Regions from separate parts of the Alloalcanivorax sp. genome, predicted to be linked through region 2. Evidence: predicted binding sites of a transcription regulator. Region 2 holds the regulator's gene; the other holds the start of a gene.
The links. The regulator sigma-54, encoded in region 2, starts transcription at its own class of promoters, with help from an activator protein. The targets are predictions, from matches to a motif close to TGGCACNNNNNTTGCTNT.
Positions count from the first base shown of each region.

Region 1: a site for sigma-54 is predicted at 3,479-3,496, ahead of glnL (nitrogen regulation protein NR(II)). Genes of this name have one in related genera too.

Region 1 covers NZ_CAXPXK010000017.1:7,303-16,586, reverse strand. The annotation lists partial or broken gene pip (prolyl aminopeptidase) at 1-430, opposite strand, end outside; gene ACEQZD_RS02160 (nuclear transport factor 2 family protein) at 429-887, shown strand; gene ntrC (nitrogen regulation protein NR(I)) at 939-2,363, opposite strand; gene glnL (nitrogen regulation protein NR(II)) at 2,360-3,457, opposite strand; gene ACEQZD_RS02145 (DUF4124 domain-containing protein) at 3,603-4,337, opposite strand; gene glnA (glutamate--ammonia ligase) at 4,645-6,051, opposite strand; gene ACEQZD_RS02135 (sulfurtransferase TusA family protein) at 6,275-6,526, opposite strand; gene ACEQZD_RS02130 (tRNA (5-methylaminomethyl-2-thiouridylate)-methyltransferase) at 6,532-7,641, opposite strand; gene ACEQZD_RS02125 (alpha-L-glutamate ligase-like protein) at 7,728-8,717, opposite strand; gene ACEQZD_RS02120 (inactive transglutaminase family protein) at 8,717-9,284, opposite strand, start outside.
Region 2 covers NZ_CAXPXK010000100.1:108,577-117,860, forward strand. The annotation lists gene mgtE (magnesium transporter) at 1-338, opposite strand, end outside; gene ACEQZD_RS12780 (HPr family phosphocarrier protein) at 410-679, opposite strand; gene rapZ (RNase adapter RapZ) at 676-1,530, opposite strand; gene ptsN (PTS IIA-like nitrogen regulatory protein PtsN) at 1,551-2,024, opposite strand; gene hpf (ribosome hibernation-promoting factor, HPF/YfiA family) at 2,029-2,328, opposite strand; gene ACEQZD_RS12800 (RNA polymerase factor sigma-54) at 2,370-3,818, opposite strand; gene lptB (LPS export ABC transporter ATP-binding protein) at 4,011-4,736, opposite strand; gene lptA (lipopolysaccharide transport periplasmic protein LptA) at 4,738-5,328, opposite strand; gene lptC (LPS export ABC transporter periplasmic protein LptC) at 5,303-5,860, opposite strand; gene ACEQZD_RS12820 (HAD family hydrolase) at 5,857-6,315, opposite strand; gene ACEQZD_RS12825 (KpsF/GutQ family sugar-phosphate isomerase) at 6,360-7,328, opposite strand; gene ACEQZD_RS12830 (phospholipid-binding protein MlaC) at 7,540-8,190, shown strand; gene ACEQZD_RS12835 (BolA family protein) at 8,322-8,576, shown strand; gene murA (UDP-N-acetylglucosamine 1-carboxyvinyltransferase) at 8,607-9,284, shown strand, end outside.

The DNA of each region.
Region 1 (9,284 bases), on a different contig from region 2:
CGATGTCCTGTTGCCGGCACAGGAACACGCCGCGCAACACCAGCGACGCCACCCGTGACGGGAAATCCAGGGCGTAGGCCAGCGCCAGCGTGACGCCCCAGGAGCCGCCCAGCACCACCCGCCAGCGGGGAATCATCAGGTGCTCGCGGATGCGCTCCAGGTCGGCGACCAGATCCGGCAGAGTGTTATGCTCGGTGCTGGCGTAGGGGCGGCTGCGCCCGGCGCCGCGCTGGTCGAACACCACGATGCGGTAGCGTTGCGGGTCGAACAGCCGCCGCAGCAACGGCGAGCTGCCGCCGCCGGGGCCGCCGTGCAGGGCCACCACCGGCTCACCGTCCGGGTTGCCGCTCTGCTCCACATACAATAAATGGTCGTCGCCCACATCCAGGTACTGGCGATGGTAGGGCTCGATTGGGGGGAATAATGACATGGGTGACATCCGCCGCTGGGCTCGGCTGACAGCATACTGTCTGCTGGTGGCCCTGCAACCGCTGCTCACCGGCTGCGAGACGCCGCCGCCGGAAGCGGCCCTGCGCGAGGCCGTGGCGGAACTGGAAAGCGGCCTGGAAGGCGGCGACGTGGGCGCGGTGATGGACCGGCTGGCGGCGGATTTCCGCTACCGGGACCTGGACCGCAAAGCGGCCGGCCGCCGTCTGGTGGGGGTGTTCCTGCGCTACCCCAAGCGCCAGGTCAGTTTTCTCAACGTGGACGTGGCGCTTGATCCGGTGACGCTGCGCGAGGCGGAGGTCACGTTCAACGCTCTGGTGTGGGGCGGTCGCGCCACGCTGCCGGAGGACGCGGACAGTTTCCGGGTGCGGAGTCGTTGGCGCGAAGCGGGTGGGGATTGGGTGTTGGTGGATCTGGAGGCGCGGGGGTTGAGCGAGTAGAGGGCCCGCTCGCACAGGCCCTGCCCTCATGGGCCACTGGCATCCGAGCTGCTAGTCGTCGCCGCTGAACTCCGCTTCCATGTCCAGCTCCTTGATCTTGCGGGTAAGGGTGTTGCGCCCCCAGCCGAGCAGCGCCGCCGCGTCCCGTTTGCGGCCGCCGGTGTGCTGCAGGGCCACCTCGATCATGGTGCGCTCGAACTCCGGCACCGCCTGCTCGAGAATCCCGCGGTCGCCACGGGCCAGGGCCCGGTCGGCCCAGTGGCGCAGGGACTTGAGCCAGTCGCCACCGGTTTCCGTGGGCTTGCTGCCGCTCTGGCGCAGCTCAGGCGGCAGGTCGTCGACCAGCACTTCCCTGCCCGAGGCCATCACCGTCAGCCAGCGGCAGGTGTTTTCCAGCTGCCGCACGTTGCCCGGCCAGGGCATGGCGGCGAGATATTTTTCGGTGTCCTTGTGCAGCACCTTGGGGTCGACCCCCAGTTCCTGGGCGGCGTGCTGGAGAAAATAGCCGGCCAAGGCGGGGATGTCCTCGCGGCGCTCGGCGAGACGCGGAATGTGAATGCGGATCACATTGAGGCGGTGGAACAGGTCCTCCCGGAAGTCGCCGTCGCGCACCAGTTTTTCCAGGTCCTGGTGGGTGGCGGCGATGATGCGCACGTCCACATGGATCGGCGTGGTGCCACCCACCCGGTAGAACTCATTCTCCTGCAGCACGCGCAGCAAACGGGTCTGGGCCTCCAGCGGCATATCGCCGATTTCATCGAGAAACAGGGTGCCGCCGTTGGACTGCTCGAAACGCCCGACCCGCTGGCTGTTGGCGCCGGTGAAAGCGCCCTTCTCGTGGCCGAACAGTTCCGATTCGATCAGGTCCTTGGGGATCGCCGCCATATTCAGCGCCACGAAGTTCTTCTCGCGGCGCATGGAGTGGCGGTGCAGGGCCCGGGCCACCAGCTCCTTGCCGGTGCCCGACTGGCCGTTGATCAGCACCGTGACGTTGGAGTGGCTGAGCCGGCCGATGGCGCGGAACACCTCCTGCATGGCTGGCGCCTCGCCGATGATCTCGGTGGGCGTTTCCGCCGCCGGCGCCACGAACTCCTCGTCGTTCTCCTTGCGGTGCTTGATCGCCCGCTTGACCAGTGCCACCGCCTCGTCCACGTCGAACGGCTTGGGCAGGTATTCGAACGCCCCGCCCTGGTAGGACGCCACCGCCGAGTCCAGGTCGGAATGGGCGGTCATGATGATCACCGGCAGATTGGGGTTCTTGCGCTGCAGGATCTTGAGCATGCGCAGGCCGTCGGTGCCCGGCATGCGCACATCGGAAATCAGCACGTCGGGCTCGGCGCCGCCCTCGTCGAGGCGGTTGAGGGCCTCGTCGGCGTCTTCAAAACATACCGGCTGGTAGCCTTCCTGGCCGAGCGCCTTTTCCAGCACCCAGCGAATGGAGCGGTCGTCGTCGATCACCCAAATGGTTGCGGTCATGATCCTTTGCTCTCCGTTGTATCCACCGGTTCCATGGGCAGCAGCAGGCTGAAGCAGGTGCGCCCGGGCTCGCTGTCGCACTCAATCAGACCTTGGTGCTGGCTGATGATCGACTGGGCGATGGACAGCCCCAGCCCCGAGCCGTTGGCCCGGCCGCTGACCATGGGATAAAAAATCGTTTCCTGGAGCTCCTGGGAGATCCCCGGGCCGTTGTCTTCGATGTCCACCCGCAGCACCAGCCGGTGGCGCTGCACGCCGATGGTGAACTGGCGCAGCGCGCGGGTGCGCATCACCACGCGGGCGTCCTCGGTGCCGGCTTCCAGCAACGCCTGCATGGCGTTGCGCATCAGGTTCAGGAGCACCTGAATCAGCTGGTCCCGGTCGGCGATCACTTCCGGCAGGCTGACGTCGTAATCGCGGCGCAGCAGCACCCCTTCCGGGTACTCCGCCAGCAACAACTGCCGCACATGCTCCAGGCATTCGTGAATATTGACCGGCGCGAACGCCGGCGGCTTACGCGGGCCCAGCATCCGGTCCGCCACCGAGCGCAGGCGGTCCGCCTCGTCGATGATCACCCGGGTGTATTCCGCCAGTTCCGGATCCGGCAGCGCCCGCTCGAGCAGCTGGGCGGCGCCGCGGATACCGCCCAGGGGGTTCTTGATCTCATGGGCGACGCCCCGCACCAGCGCGCGGGTGGCCTGGTGTGCGTGCATCAGCCCCTCTTCCCGGGTAATACGCAGCAGCCGGTCAAGGGACTGCATCTCCACCAGCAGCGCCATGTTCTGGCCACGCTCATGGATCGGGCTGACGCTGTAATCGACCATCGCCTGCTGCCCCGGCGCCACGTTGAGCCGGGCTTCGCGGCGGGTGAACGGGTGCCCCTCGTCCATGCACTGTTGCAGGGCACCCCGCGCGTCCTCGTCATCGAAAAAGTACTCCGGCAACCGCTGCCCGATTATTCGAGAGGCACTGGTGGCCAGCAGCATTTCCGCCGCCGGATTGAGGTAGCGCACGCGCAGGTCGCCGTCGAGCATCATTACCGCGGTACGGAGATGATCCAGCAGCCGTTTTTGCAGCACCGTGTCTGTCGTCATAGTTCGGGCCATAACAGGGCATAAGCAATTATCAGGCCACCCGTGAGAGCGCCTTCACAGGGCAGCAGGCGGGTAGAGGACGTGTCCTTCACGGTGCAGTCTAGGAGGTATGGCGGGAGGGTGCACACTTTTGGTGCAGAAGGGTTCAGTCGTCGGAGGGGCGGATAACGCGCTGGGCACTGCCGCCCACCGCGGCACCGCCGCCACGCTCCGCGCCGGCGCCCCGGTCGGCGCCGCTGCCGGTGGTGGCGGAGCCGCCACGTTCGGCCCGGCCACCGAAGGTGGGAAAGGCGGAGCCTTTGCCCTGGCCCTGGCCGCCGCCGCTATCGGCGGTGGTACGCATCACGTAGAACAGCACCGGCTCGGACTCGATCAGCACTGTGCCGTCGCCGTCACGCACCTGCACCACCAGGGTGTGCTCGCCGGGATTGGGAAAGTCCATGGCGTTGCCCTCAAGCGGCGTGCCGTTGTCGAGAATCACCAGCCGGTGCCCGCTTTTCAGCGACGGCGACAGCGATACCTGAACCTGGATCGGGTTGTCCTGGGGAAGGCGCAGGTTGGCGCCGGCGTCCGGCGCGGTGATCGACACCGCCTCATAGCCCGTATCCGGCGGCTCCGGTGGTTCCGGCGGCGCATCGCCCCGGGATGCGGCGCGCCGCTCCACCGGCGGGCTGTCCATGGTGTTGGTGGGGCCCACTTTCACTTCCTCGGCGCGCTTCTTGTCCGGCGGGTTGTCGGTGAACACCACGTTGCCGTCGGCGTCCACGGTGCGGTAGATGCCTTTCGAGCCGCCGGCTTCATCGGGGCGGTCGACATTCTCTGTTTGCGCGCCGGCCAGCAGTGGCATGACGCACAGTAATAGGGGCCACCAGATTTTCATTGGTCTCATCCTTGTTGGGTCTGACCTTGATTCTGACTCCGGGGTACCCGCAAAAAAAGGGCCCGGCCCGCAAAATCCATCGCGACACCTCTAAGAGCCCGGCTTGTAGGAGCTTGCTTGCAAGCGAAAGGCCGGCAACGCCGGCCGGCAGGATACCAGAGAGGTTCTTTGTACTGCGGCCAGAGGGGCTCTGGTATCCCGCCGGGTGGCTGAAAAGCCACCCTTTCGCGGGCATGGCCCGCTCGCACAAACAAAAAAAGCCCGGCGCGAAGGCCGGGCTTTTCGGGGACTGCGGTCGCCATGAGGCTTAGCAGCTGTAGTACATGTCGAACTCGACCGGATGCGGGGTCATGTTCAGACGCTCCACTTCGCTGCGCTTGAGCTCGATGTAGCCTTCCAGCATGTCCTTGGTGAACACGTCGCCCTGGGTCAGGAACTCGTGATCGGCTTCCAGAGCATCCAGCGCCATGGTCAGAGTGTGCGCCACGGTGGGGATGTCCTTGGCTTCTTCCGCCGGCAGATCGTAGAGATCCTTGTCCATGGCGTCGCCCGGGTGGATCTTGTTCTTGATGCCGTCCAGGCCGGCCATCATCAGTGCCGCGAAGCACAGGTACGGGTTGGCGGACGGATCCGGGAAGCGGGTCTCGATACGACGCGCTTTCGGGTTGCTCACCCACGGAATGCGGATGGAAGCGGAACGGTTACGGGCGGAGTACGCCAGCATTACCGGGGCTTCGAAGCCGGGCACCAGACGCTTGTAGGAGTTGGTGGAACCGTTGGTGAAGGCGTTCAGGGCGCGTGCGTGCTTGATCACGCCACCGATGTAGAACAGCGCTTCTTCGGACAGGCCCGCGTACTCGTCACCGGCGAACAGGTTCTTGCCGTCTTTGGCCAGGGACATGTGCACGTGCATACCGGAACCGTTATCACCGATCAGCGGCTTGGGCATGAAAGTGGCGGTCTTGCCGTAGGCGTGGGCCACGTTGTGCACGCAGTACTTGAGGATCTGCACTTCGTCGGCTTTCTTGGTGAGGGTGTTGGCGCCCACACCGATCTCGCACTGGCCCGCGGTGCCCACTTCGTGGTGATGCACTTCGATTTCCAGGCCCATCTGCTCCATGGCGGAACACATGGCGCCACGCAGGTCGTGCAGGCTGTCCACCGGGGGTACCGGGAAGTAGCCGCCTTTGACGCCGGGACGGTGACCGATGTTGTTCTTCTCGAACTCATCGGCGGACACCCAGGCCGCTTCTTCGGAGTAGATGTTGTACATGGCGCCGGACATGTCGGACTTCCACTGTACCGAATCGAACACGAAGAATTCCGGCTCCGGGCCGAACAGAGCGGTGTCGGCGATACCGGTGGACTTCAGGTATTCCTCGGCGCGCAGCGCCACGGAGCGCGGATCACGCTCGTAACCCTGCATGGTGGTCGGCTCAACGATGTTGCAACGCAGGTTCAGCGTGGCCACGTCGGTGAACGGGTCGAGAACGGCGGTTTCGTCTTCGGGCAGCAGAATCATGTCGGATTCGTTGATGCCTTTCCAACCGGCGATGGAGGAACCATCGAACATCTTGCCGTCCTGGAAGAAGTCGTCGTCGATTTCGCCGACGGGAAGGGTCACGTGCTGCTCTTTACCATGGCTGTCGGTAAAACGCAGATCCACCCACTTCACGTCGTTATCTTTAATCAGTTTCAGCGTCTTTTCAGACATTGTTGAGCGTCCTCCTGGAACGGGTATGTGTCTGGCTACTCGCCTCCGCCGGAGCGGGCACGCGAAGAGCCGTTATTCTCGGCCACCGGGGCCTGCATGCCAATAGGTCAGCAAATACTGTGCCAGCCCTTTTTTGGCGCAGCAGCTTGTATTGAGCCCGATCAGCGCGCCTGTATCCGGATATCATGCACCGAAACGGTGCTTTCTTGGTATTTGTGCACCACTAGAGTGCAACGGAAGGTTCACCAACCCGCAGGGTGATCACCACCTCCAGGTCGCCCTCCTCCGTGGCCAGCACCTCGTGGCCATTGATTCGGCACCAGGCGGGAATGTCGTTGAGCGCCCCCGGGTCCGTGCAGGTTACCCTCAGCACCTCCCCCTGCGCCAGTTCGGCGACCTTGTTCTGGGTCTTGATCACTGGAATGGGGCACAGCTGGCGGCGCACATCCAGTTCGTGAAGGGTTTCGTCGGTCATCGCGGTCAGGCCACCAGCCAGGTTTTCGGGATGTCTTCGGGCCGTGCCGGCGCGATGCGCACCTCGCGGGCAACGCCGCCCGGGTCCTTGACCTCCACGGTGACGGTGTCGTCGCCGCGGCCCTTGGAGTAGCGCGCCACGATGGCGGCGGCCTGCTCCAGCTCCGCTTCCGATTCGAAGCGTCCGTCCACCAGCGCCAGCGGGCCGGGGCAACTGACCGTGGTGAGGCTGGTGAACTGGTAGCGGTAGCCTTCCAGGAAGCGGTTCTCGCCTTCCTCGCGGCTGATGATCAGCTTCAGGTGCGGCTGCGGGCGGATATGCCGGCCCACTTTCAGCAGCATGATGTCGTCCAGCTCGTAGCGGCGCTCGTTGCGGGCCTGCCACAGGTCGGCCAGCTTGCGGGAATAGGATTCGTCGGTCAGGAAGCAGCAGCCGCCGGAGGGCTGGGCGTAGTCCTCCAGGCCGAAACGCCGGGCCAGCTCGATCTGTGGCTTGCGGTTGCGGCCGGAGAAATCGTGCAGCCGCGAGCGGTCCACCCAGCCCTCGCGCTCGGGCAAAGTCTCGGGCAGGTTGAGCGCGCTGAGCGGGCGCAGCAGGCGGTCGTCGGCGCCGGACTCGCTGCTGATAATGGGCATGGTTTCCTTGCGCTGGCTCTTGGGCCGCTGGCCCACCACCTCGCCGGTGATGATGAAGTCGAAGCCCTTCTCGCCGGCCAGCTCACGGGCCTTGTTCAGCATCAAGGTGGCCTGGTTGACCATGAAGATCTTGCAGTCCAGGCAGGGGTTCAGATGGGCGCCGTAGCCGTGCTTGGGGTTGAGCACCACATCCTTGTACTCCTCGGAGATATCAATGATGTGCAGCTTGATGCCCAGCTCCTCGGCCACCCAGAGGGCGTTGTTGCGCTTGTTCTTGTCCTTGTCTTTCTTGCGGATCGCGTGGGTGTGGCCCTCCACGCAGAAGCCGGTGAAGAAGTTCACCCCTTCCACGTGAATGCCCTGCTCCTGCATCACTTTTACCGCCAGCATGGAGTCCAGCCCGCCGGACACCAGCGCGATGGCGCGGCGCTGGAGCGGGTCGGCGCTGGGCCGGGTGACGGGTGCGACTGCCTCGGACATAACAATACTCGCCCTGTTTTAAAGGAGATGGTCGGAAACGGGCGGCAGAGTATAGCAAATCACGCTTTGTTGACGAAGCGCCGGGGTCAGGGCGCTGCGGGGGCTTCCGGCAGGCGGGCCACGGCGAACTCGCGCTTGGCGAGCGTCAGCCGGCGGGCCACCGGCTCCAGCTTCCAGTCCAGGCCGTCGAGATGATCCTCGACGATGCGGCAGCGGCGCAGCAGGCCGTCGTCGTTGGCGATCTGAATGTTCAGCCCGGGCCGGGCGTTGAGCTCCAGCATCAACGGGCCCTTGTGCTTGTCCATTACCAGGTCCACGCCCAGATAACCCAGGCCGGTGAGCTCATAGCAGCGCGCCGCCAGCTCCAGGCAGGCTTCCCAGTCGGGAATCTGCACGCCGGCCACCGGATGGGCGGTGTCCGGGTGCCGGTCGATCTTCAGGTTGTGCCAGGTGCCGCTCAGGGTAACGCCGGTGGCGATGTCCACGCCCACGCCGATGGCGCCCTGGTGCAGGTTGGCCTTGCCGTCGGACTGTCGAGTGGGCAGGCGCAGCATGGCCGCCACCGGGTAGCCCTTGAGCACGATGATGCGCACGTCCGGCACGCCGCCGATGCTGATGCGGTCGAACAGGTCGGTGGAGCGCACCCGGTACTCGATCAGGGCGCGGTCGCGGTGGCCGCCCAGGGAATAGATGCCGGAGATGATCCCGGAGATATGAAACTCCAGCTCCTCGGGGCTGATCATGCGGCCGGAGGCGCCGCGGTAGTAGCCCTCGAAGCGGTCCGAGATCACCATGATGCCGTCGCCGCCGGCACCCTGGGCCGGCTTGATCACGAAGTCACCGTGGGTCTCGACGATGTGCTGGAGCTTGCTGATGCCCTGCTCGGTATCAATGATCCCGTACATGTCCGGCACCTGGATGCCGGCGTCCAGGGCCAGCTTCTTGGTGCGGATCTTGTCGTCCACCAGCGGGTACAGGCGCCGGTCGTTGTAGGCCAGCACATAGTCGCCGTTGCGCTGGTTGATGCCCATCACGCCACGGCGGCGCAGGGCCCTCCAGGTGCGGATTCCGAACATCAGCGGCCACCTTCATCGGTCATCGCCCGGAAGCGCATCAGCTCCGCCAGGCGATAACCCCGGTAATGGCCCATCAGCACCATCACCGCCGCCAGCACCAACAACACGCCGGGGAAGGTGAACACGAAGTACACCAGCGGCTGCCAGACCATCAGCAGGTGACACAGCACCGCCGCGATCAGGGTGCCGATGGCCACCTTCAGCGACTGGCCGCCGCCACGCTCCTCCCAGACGATCGAGATACGCTCGATCACCATGGTCAGAATCACCATCGGGAACAGCGCCACCGACAGGCCGGTGGAGAGCCCCAGCTTGTAGCCCACCAGGCTGATCAGCGCCATCAGGATCACCACGAAGGTGAGCACGATCGACAGCCGCGCCAGTAACTGTAATTTCAGGTGTTCCAGATAGCCGCGCACCGACAGCCCGATGGCGGTGATGAAGGTGAACAGCAGCACGCCCCAGATCACCTCGGTTTCGCGGAACGCCAGGGCGATCAGCACCGGCGTGAAGGTGCCCAGGGTCTCCATGCCGACCAGTGAGCGAATCAGCAGCACCAGCAGCACG
Region 2 (9,284 bases):
CGGCTGGTGACCTGTTCCGGCAGTTCTTGAAGGAGGTCGGCCAGATCGTCGGTGTCGAGGTCCTCGATCAGCTCCACCAGCTCTTCGGTGGGCAGGTCGCGCAGCAGCTCCACGCGCACTTCCTCGCCGAGATACTGCAGCACCTCGGTTTCCTGCTCCTGGTTGAGCAGCTGCCAGAGGATTTCGCGTTCGCGGGGCGGGGAGGACTCGATCAGGTGCGCGGCTTCGGCGCCGGGCAGGTTGTTGAGCACCTGCCGCACTTCCGAAAAGGTGCCGCTGGCCAGGGCACGGTTGACCGTTTTCAGATTTCGGCGGTGGCGGGTTTGTTCTGCGGTCATGGTTCCCTCCTTAGGCGCGCCAGTTTACACCACCGCGCATTACCGGAGGATCAAAGCTTTAAAAAAGCGGCCTACTCGCCTTCGTCGAACTTGCGCTGGAACAGATCGGTGAGTTCGTCCATGGCCGGTTGTTCGTCCTCGCCGTCCACGCACACCCGCAGGGTGGTGCCTTTGGCGGCGCCCAGCGTGAGCAGCCCCATGATGCTCTTGGCGTCGATGCGGCGTTCTCCGTGAATCACCTGAATACTGCAGCTGTAGCGCGAAGCCACGCTGACCACCTTGGCGGCGGCGCGTGCGTGCAGGCCCAGCTTGTTGGTGATGGCCAGGTCCTGTTCAATCATCCATCCAGCTCCCGGTGGCGAACGTGCAAGGGCACGCCCTGGTTACGCAGCCGGTGGGCCAGCTGCTCGGTGATATAGACCGAACGGTGACGGCCGCCGGTGCAGCCCACGGCCACCGTCACATAGCTGCGGTCGTTGGCCGCGTAGGTGGGCAGCCAGCGGTTCAGAAAGTGGAAAATGTCTTCCAGCATCAGCTCGCTCTCCGGGTGCCCGCGCAGGAATTCGGCGATGCGCTCGTCGCGACCGGTCAGCGGCCGCAGCTCGTTGTGCCAGTGCGGGTTGGGCAGGGCGCGCACGTCGAACACCAGGTCGGCGTCGCGGGGCAGGCCGTTTTTATAGCCGAAGGATTCGATCAGCAGCGACAGATTGACGTCGCGGCGGGCCACCCTTTGCCGGATCAGGTTGCGCAGCGTGTGCACGTCCAGGCTGCTGGTGTCGATCACCAGATCGGCGAGCATGCGGATGTCGGCCAGCAGGTGCGCTTCGTACTCAATCGCGTCGGCCAGGGTGCGGTCGTCGTCGCTGAGCGGGTGGCGGCGGCGGGTGGCGCTGAAGCGCTCCAGCAGGGTGCCCGGGTCGGCGTCGAGGAAGATCACCTCGGTCTCCACCTGCTGGTTTTTCAGTGCCTTGATGATGCTTTTGAACGCCAGCAGCTGGCGGGGCAGGTTGCGCGCGTCCACGCCCACCGCCACCCGCTCGGGGGCGTGTTCCTCGGTGTCGAGCTGTTCCGTGAGGGTGGGCAACAGCCCCAGGGGCAGATTGTCCACGCAATAGTAACCGTGGTCCTCCAGGGCCTGCAGGGCGGTGGTTTTACCCGACCCGGAGCGGCCGCTGAGAATGGTGAGCTTCATAAGGGGGCAACCGGTAAGGGCTAGGACGCGAGGCGTAGTTCCGCTTCCGATTCCACCGCCACCTGGAACAACTGCTGGTTGCTGTGGGCCCGTCGCAGGTCGCTGCGGTAGTCATCGTCGTTGAACAGGCTGGCCAGGTGGCTGAGTGTCTTGAGGTGCTGTTCCGGGTTCTGCTCCGGCACCAGCAGCACGAACACCAGATCCACCGGGCGCCCGTCGACGGCGTCGAAGTCCACCGCGTCTTCCAGCTTCAACAGCAGGCCCACCGCGCCCTCGCAGTGGCCCAGCCGGCAGTGGGGAATGGCGATGCCCTCGCCGATGCCGGTGGACCCGAGTTTTTCCCGGGCCACCAGGGCGTCGAACACTTCCTGCTCGTTGAGGCCGCCGCAGCTGGCCGCGGCCAGCTGGGCGATCTGATCGAGCAACCGTTTTTTACTGGTGACCGACACGTCGTTATAGGTGCGGTCTTCGCTGAGCAATTCACGTACTCGCATAGGGTTAATGACCGTGTTTACGGTCCACCGTCTTCTCTTTGTGTTTGAGGATTTGCCGGTCCAGCTTGTTGGTCAGCGCATCAATGGCCGCGTACATGTCGTCCGCGTGGGCGGTGGCGAACACGTCGGCGCCGGAGATGTGGATGGTGGATTCGGCCTTGTGGGATTTGGGCTCCGGAGACAGGATCACCTGAATGCTGGTGATCTGATCGAAATGGCGCTCCAGTTTGGCGAACTTTTCGTCCACATAGTCACGCAGGGCGTCGGTGATATCCAGGTGGTGACCACTGATGTTTATTTGCATGGCTGGCTCCTATACCTCGTTAAGACCCATCCTCCGCGCGCCTACACCAAACGCTTGCGGGCGCTCGAGGACGGGATGCGCATCGCCTCGCGATATTTGGCGACCGTGCGGCGCGCCACCTTGATCCCCTGATCATTCAGCAAGCTCGCCAGCTTGTTGTCGCTGAGCGGCTTGCGAGGACTCTCGGCGGCGACCAGCTTCTTAATGATGGCACGAATGGCGGTGGAGGAACACTCACCGCCGCCGTCCGTGTCGACGTGACTTGAGAAGAAATATTTCAGCTCGAACACGCCCTTGGGCGTGAGCATGAATTTCTGGTTGGTGACCCGACTGATGGTGGACTCGTGCATGCCCACGGCCTCGGCGATGTCCGCCAGGACCAGCGGTTTCATCGCCTCTTCACCGTAGTTGAAGAAGTCCTGCTGCACCTCGACGATGCGGCTGGCCACTTTCAGCAGGGTGTCGTGGCGGCTTTGCAGGCTTTTCAGGAACCATTTGGCCTCCTGCATGCAGTTACGCAGGTACTGGCCGTCCTCGCCGCCGACCTGGCGGGCCATCTGGGCGTACTGGGCGTGGAGGTTGACGCGCGGCAGCACCGCCTCGTTGAGCGCCACCCGCCAGCCGCCCTTGTGGGCGCTGACCACCACGTCGGGGACTGCGTAATCGGCGCTCTCGCCGCCGATCTGCTGGCCCGGGGCCGGGTCCAGGCCGCGCAGCAGGGCCATGGCCGCGAGCAGGGCCTCCTCGGTGGCGCCCAGGGCGCGCCGCAGGCCGGCGTAATCGTGTTTTTCCAGCAGCGTCTGGTGCGCCAGCACCGCGCGGGCGTGGTCCAGATGCGGAGTGTCCTCGGGCAGCTGGGCCAGCTGCACGCCCAGGCACTCGGCCAGGTCGTGGCTGGCCACGCCGACCGGGTCAAACTGTTGCAGCCGGTGCAGCACCGCCACCACTTCATCGTCTTCCACCGGGTCGTCCGGGTCGGCGATTTCGTTATGGGCGGTGGTGACCAGGTCTTCCAGGGGCACGGTGACGAAGCCGCGCTCGTCCAGGGCTTCAATGATGATCTGCGCGATCACCCGGTCCCGGTCGCTCATCGGCGTCAGGTTGAGCTGCCACTCCATGTGGCTGATCAGGGTGTCCGGGTTGGCGTGGCGCTGCTGCCAGGCGTCGGCGTCCTCGCTTTCGCCGCCGGGGCTGCTCTGGCCCACGTAGAGGTCGTCCCAGTCGCTGTCGGTCTCCACCGGGCCGTCCACCAGGTCTTCCAGGGCGTCGCTGCGCTCCACGTCCAGGTCCGCGTCGGCGTCGTACTCGCCGTCATCGGCGCTGAAATCCTCGGCGCCTTCCTCAATTTCCAGCAGTGGGTTGGTCTCCACCGCCTGCTGGATCTCCAGGCGCAGGTCCAGCGTCGACAGCTGCAGCAGGCGGATTGCCTGCTGCAGCTGGGGCGTCATGGTCAGCTGCTGGCCGATTTGAAGCTGTAAGGAGGGTTTCATGCTGCGTGTCTGGTTGCTCGATCCCGAGGGTTGGAGCATAGCAGCATCAATCGAAATTAAGCAATAATCATGCCAGCTATTGTGTTGTCCGGCGGAAGGGTGTAGGGCGATGCGGCGGGAAGGCGTCCACTATATGCAAGGGTTTGGGCGGTGCGCAAGGCGCGGCGGCGCCCGCCGCCGCTTTTGTCGCCACTAGAGCCGGAAATCGGCGCCCAGGTAGACGTCGCGCACCTGCTGGTTGCCGAGAATGGTGTCGGCGTCGCCGTCGGCGATGATATGGCCGGTGCTGACGATATAGGCGGTGTCGCAGATATCCAGGGTCTCGCGGACGTTGTGGTCGGTGATCAGCACGCCGATGCCGCGGTCCTTGAGATGGCGGATGATGCTCTTGATGTCGTTCACGGAGATCGGGTCGACCCCGGCGAAGGGCTCATCGAGCAGAATAAAGTCCGGGTCCGTGGCCAGACCGCGGGCGATCTCCGCGCGCCGCCGCTCGCCGCCGGACAGGCTCATGCCCATGCTGTCGCGGATATGGTCGATGTGGAATTCCTGCAGCAGTTTCTCCAGCTGCTCCTTGCGCTCCGCCTTGCTGAGGCTCTTGCGCGTTTCCAGGATCGCCATGATGTTCTGCTCCACGGTGAGGCGGCGGAAGATGCTCGCCTCCTGGGGCAGGTAGCCGATGCCGCGTTTGGCCCGGCCGTGCATGGGCAGGTGGGTGATGTCGTTGCCGTTGATCTCGATGCGGCCGGCGTCGGCGGCCACCAGGCCCACGATCATATAGAAGCAGGTGGTCTTGCCGGCGCCGTTGGGGCCCAGCAGACCGACGATCTGGCCGGCTTCCACTTCCAGGGAGACGTCCTCGATGACGCGGGTGCTCTTGTAGCTCTTGGCCAGGTTATGGGCGCTCAGATGTGCCATCTCAGGGGGTCTCCGCATTGTCGGGTTGCGCGGCCGGGGCGTCCTGGGCCGGTTCGCCGTTGTCCTGCTCCTCCGGCTCGGCGTCCTCGCTGGCTTGCTCGGCGTTCTTGGCCGGGATCACCAGACGGACCCGCTTGTCGCCTTCGCTGCTGGCGTCCACGCGGCGCGAATCCAGGTTGTACTCCACCTTGGCGCCTTCGAAGGTGTTGCCCTGGTGGGTGACGCGGGCGTTGCCGGTGAGCACCAGGCTGCGCTGCGCCAGGTCGTAGACCAGCTTGTCGGCGCGGGCGTTCAATTCCTTGCCTTCCACCATGCGCACCGGCGACCCGGTGGCTTCCACCCGCATCAGTTCATTGTTCTCGGTGAACAGGCGGATCACATCCGCGTTCAGGCGCCGCTTGCCCTGGATCAGCTCGGCGTTGCCGCGATACACGCCGGTGCCGGCGCTCTGTTCGAAGGTGGCCTCATCGGCGCTCACCTCCACCGGGCCGGTGGGCTGCTGGGCGGCGGCGCCGGCGGTCAGCGCGGTCAACGCCAGAGCCAGCAGAGCCTTGCCCAGGGCGGACCTATTCCGTGCTGCCTGTGAATTCACTTACCACTCCTTGCTTGAGTGTCATTTCGCCGCTGGTCAGATCGCTTTCCATGGCGCCGGCGCGGGTGCGGCCGTCGCGGTGGCGCATGGCGAGCTCGCCGGGGGAGACCACGCGGTTAGTGTCGTTGTGGTACTGCAGTTCCTCGGTGTCCAGGGTGACGCCGTTGCTTTCGCTGCGCGCTTCCACCTGGTCCGTGAAGACAATCAGGTCACCGTTGTCGCGCACTTCACCACGGCGGGACTGGATCGTCCACAGGCCGTTGCTGTTGTCCATGCGCAACACCGGTTCAGTGAGGGTGGTGAGCGCGTCCCGTTCGTACTGCTCCAAGTGATCCGCCACCAGGCGGTACTGCACCCGGCCGTCCTCTTCGTCGTAGGCTTTGGCGACGATCCGGTCGGCGATGATCATCGGCGCGTTGAGAAACGCCTCGCGGTCCTCTTCCAGAGGGTTGTCCCACTCGTGCAGGGTCATCAGCACGATCAAGCCCAGCAGCAGGATGCCGGAGGCGCTAAGCAGGCCCTGCCGTTTCACGCGTCACCCCGGTGTTCGAGAAGGGCGTCGCAGATTTCGCGCACCGCGCCTTCGCCGCCTCGGGCGCGGGTCACGTGGTCGGCCGCCGCCCGCGCGCAGTCGTGGCCGCTGGACGGTGCGAAGGCGATCTGCGCCCACTGCAGGGCCGGCACGTCCGGTTCATCGTCGCCGGCGTAGCCGGTTTCGCGGGCGGTCACGCCCAGCGAGGCGGCCAGGTCGGCCAGCGCCACGCCCTTGTCCTCGCGGCCCTGGATCACGTGCTGAATGCCCAGCTCGGCGGCGCGGCGGGCCACCATGGGCGTGTCGCGGCCGGTGATCAGCGCCAGGGTGACGCCGCTGGCGGCCAGTTTCTTGAGGCCGTGACCGTCCAGGGTGTTGAACACCTTGAGCGCTTCGCCGTCGGGGCCGTAATAGAGGCGGCCGTCGGTGAGCACGCCGTCCACGTCGAAGGCCATCAGTTTCAGGTTGCGCGCGTCGGCGCTGGACACCAGCAAGGTCACTACATCACCCCCGCGCGCAGCAGGTCCTGGGTGTTGAGGGCGCCCACCGGGCGCTGGTCGGCGTCACACACCACCAGGCCGTTGATCTTGCGCGTCTCCATGATTTGCAGGGCCTCGGCGGCCAGGTGCCCGGGCGGCATGGTCACCGGGCGCGGCGACATCACGTCGGCGATGCCGGCCTGGCGGATATCCAGGCCCTTTTCCAGGGTGCGGCGCAAATCGCCGTCGGTGAAGATGCCGATCAGGCGGCCGTCGTCGTCCACCACGGTGGTCATGCCCAGGCCCTTGCGGGTCATTTCCAGCAGGGCGTCGGACAGGCTGGCGTCGCGGTTGACCCGGGGCAGGCGCTCTTCCGCGTGCATGATGTCGTCGACCTTGAGCAGCAGGCGCCGGCCCAGGCTGCCGCCCGGATGGCTGAGGGCGAAGTCCTCGGCGGTGAAGCCGCGCGCCTCGAGCAGGGCGATGGCAAGGGCGTCGCCCATGGCCAGCGCGGCGGTGGTGGAGGTGGTGGGCGCCAGGTTGTGCGGGCAGGCCTCTTCTTCCACGCCCACGTCGAGATGCACGTCGGAGAGCTGCGCCAGGGACGAAGAGGGGCGGCCGGTCATGCTGATCAGCACCGCGCCCTTGCGCTTGATCACCGGAATAATGGTGAGGATTTCGCCGGTTTCGCCGGAATTGGACAGCGCCAGCACCGCGTCCTCGGTGGTGATCATGCCCAGGTCCCCGTGGGACGCCTCGCCGGGGTGGACGAAGAACGACGGGGTGCCGGTGCTCGCCAGGGTGGCCGCCAGCTTGCTGCCGATATGGCCGCTTTTGCCCATGCCGGTCACGATCACCCGGCCCTTGCAGGCCAGCAGCAGCTCGCAGGCCTGCTCGAAGGTGTCGCTGACGCGCTCGCCGAGCGCGGCCACGGCGCGCGCTTCCACGTCCAGAACACGGCGGGCGGTGGCGATGTGGTTATGACTCATAATGATTCGTGTCTCCTCGCTGGCGGAGATTATACACTGGCCGAAGCGCCGCTGACTGCCCTTGGAACCCTTAAGCGTTCGGATGTTCCAATTGATTGTGGGAGCGGGCTGGGCCCGCTCGCACAAAAAGTGCTTCGTAGAGGCCTTGGCTGGACAGTTCGGAGTGAACGCCGTAAAAACTAGCATCCTCAGACACGACAGGGAGTGACGTATGATCTTCAAACAAGGCTTCGCGGCCACGCTGGCGCTGCTTATGCTGGTCTCGGCGGGCTTCGCCCAGGCCGCCCAGGACCCCCGCGATCTGGTCCAGGAGACCGTGGAGCGGATGACCAGCCGTATCGACGCCGAGCGCGAGCGGCTGGAAAAGGACGAAAGCTACGCCCGTGAGCTGGTCCGCGAGGAGCTGGTGCCGCTGGTGGATTTCAAGCGCATCACCCGCATGGTGATGGGCGAGCACTTCGACCAGGCCAGCCGGGACCAGAAGTACGAGTTCCTGGAAGTGTTCAAGAACAGCCTGATCAACACCTACGCCTCCGGCGTGACCCTTTACCAGGGCCAGGAGATCCGCGTGCTGCCGATGCGCGAGGAAGACCGCAAGGGCAACTACGCCCGGGTGCGGCTGGAAGGCACCACCAACGACGGCAAGGTGATTCCGGTGTTCTTCACCCTGTTCCAGTCCGATGACCAGTGGAAGGTGGTCAATGTGTACGTCAACGGCCTGGACCTGCGCGACGTGTACCGGGCCCAGTTCGCCCAGTCCATGCAGCAGCTCGGTGACCTGGACAAGGTGATCGACAGCTGGTCCGCGGAAAGCGCCGACCTGGAAGAGAAAGTGGACGTGGAGACCGGCAGCGGCGCCTGACCCCGCCGCCGGGCGGCCGGCCCCTGGATGGCCGGCCCCCGGAGCGCCGGCCGCCGGATGGCCGGCCCTCACAATGACAAGCCACCGCGCCCTCGCGTATCATTACCCGTTCATTGAAACGAGGAGTGATCATGAAATCGGAAGACGTGAAGGCGCTGGTGGAAGCCGGTTTCGAGGATGCCGATGTGGCCGTGGAAGGGGAAGGCGACCGCTTTCTGATCCGCGTGATATCCGATGCCTTCGAAGGCCTGATGCCGGTGAAGAAACAGCAGCTCGTGTACAGCTGCATCAACCCGCAGATCGCCGATAACTCCATTCATGCCGTCTCGATCAAGACCTTTACCCGTGCCGAATGGGAAAAAGCCCAGAAAATGGGCCTTGCCTGACCGTACCGTCTTTTCCGCGTAGGAAGCTCCATGGACAAATTGATCATCACTGGCGGTCGGCGTCTCGACGGCGAAATCCGCATTTCCGGTTCCAAGAACTCATCGCTGCCGATCCTGGCCGCCACCCTGCTGGCCGGGGAGCCGGTCACGGTGGGTAATCTGCCCCACCTGCAGGACGTGACTACCCTGATCGAGCTGCTCGGCCGCATGGGCGTGCACGTGGTGATCGACGACAAGCTCAACGTGGAGGTGAACCCCACCACCATCCAGGAGCTCACCGCGCCCTACGAGCTGGTTAAAACCATGCGCGCCTCGATCCTGGTGCTGGGGCCGATGGTGGCCCACTTCGGCGAGGCCTCGGTGTCGCTGCCCGGCGGTTGCGCGATCGGCTCGCGGCCGGTGGACATCCACCTGCGCGGCCTGGAGGCCATGGGCGCCGAGATCGTGGTGGCCAACGGCTACGTACACGCCAAATCCAACGGCCGCCTGAAGGGCGCGCGCATCGTGATGGACACGGTCACCGTGACCGGCACCGAAAACCTGCTGATGGCGGCGGCGCTGGCGGACGGCACCACGGTGCTGGAAAACGCCGCCCGCGAGCCGGAAGTGGTGGACCTGGCCAACTTCATCAACCGCATGGGCGGCAAGGTGAGCGGCGCCGGCACCGACACCATCACCGTGGAAGGCGTGCCCAAGCTGGGCGGCTGC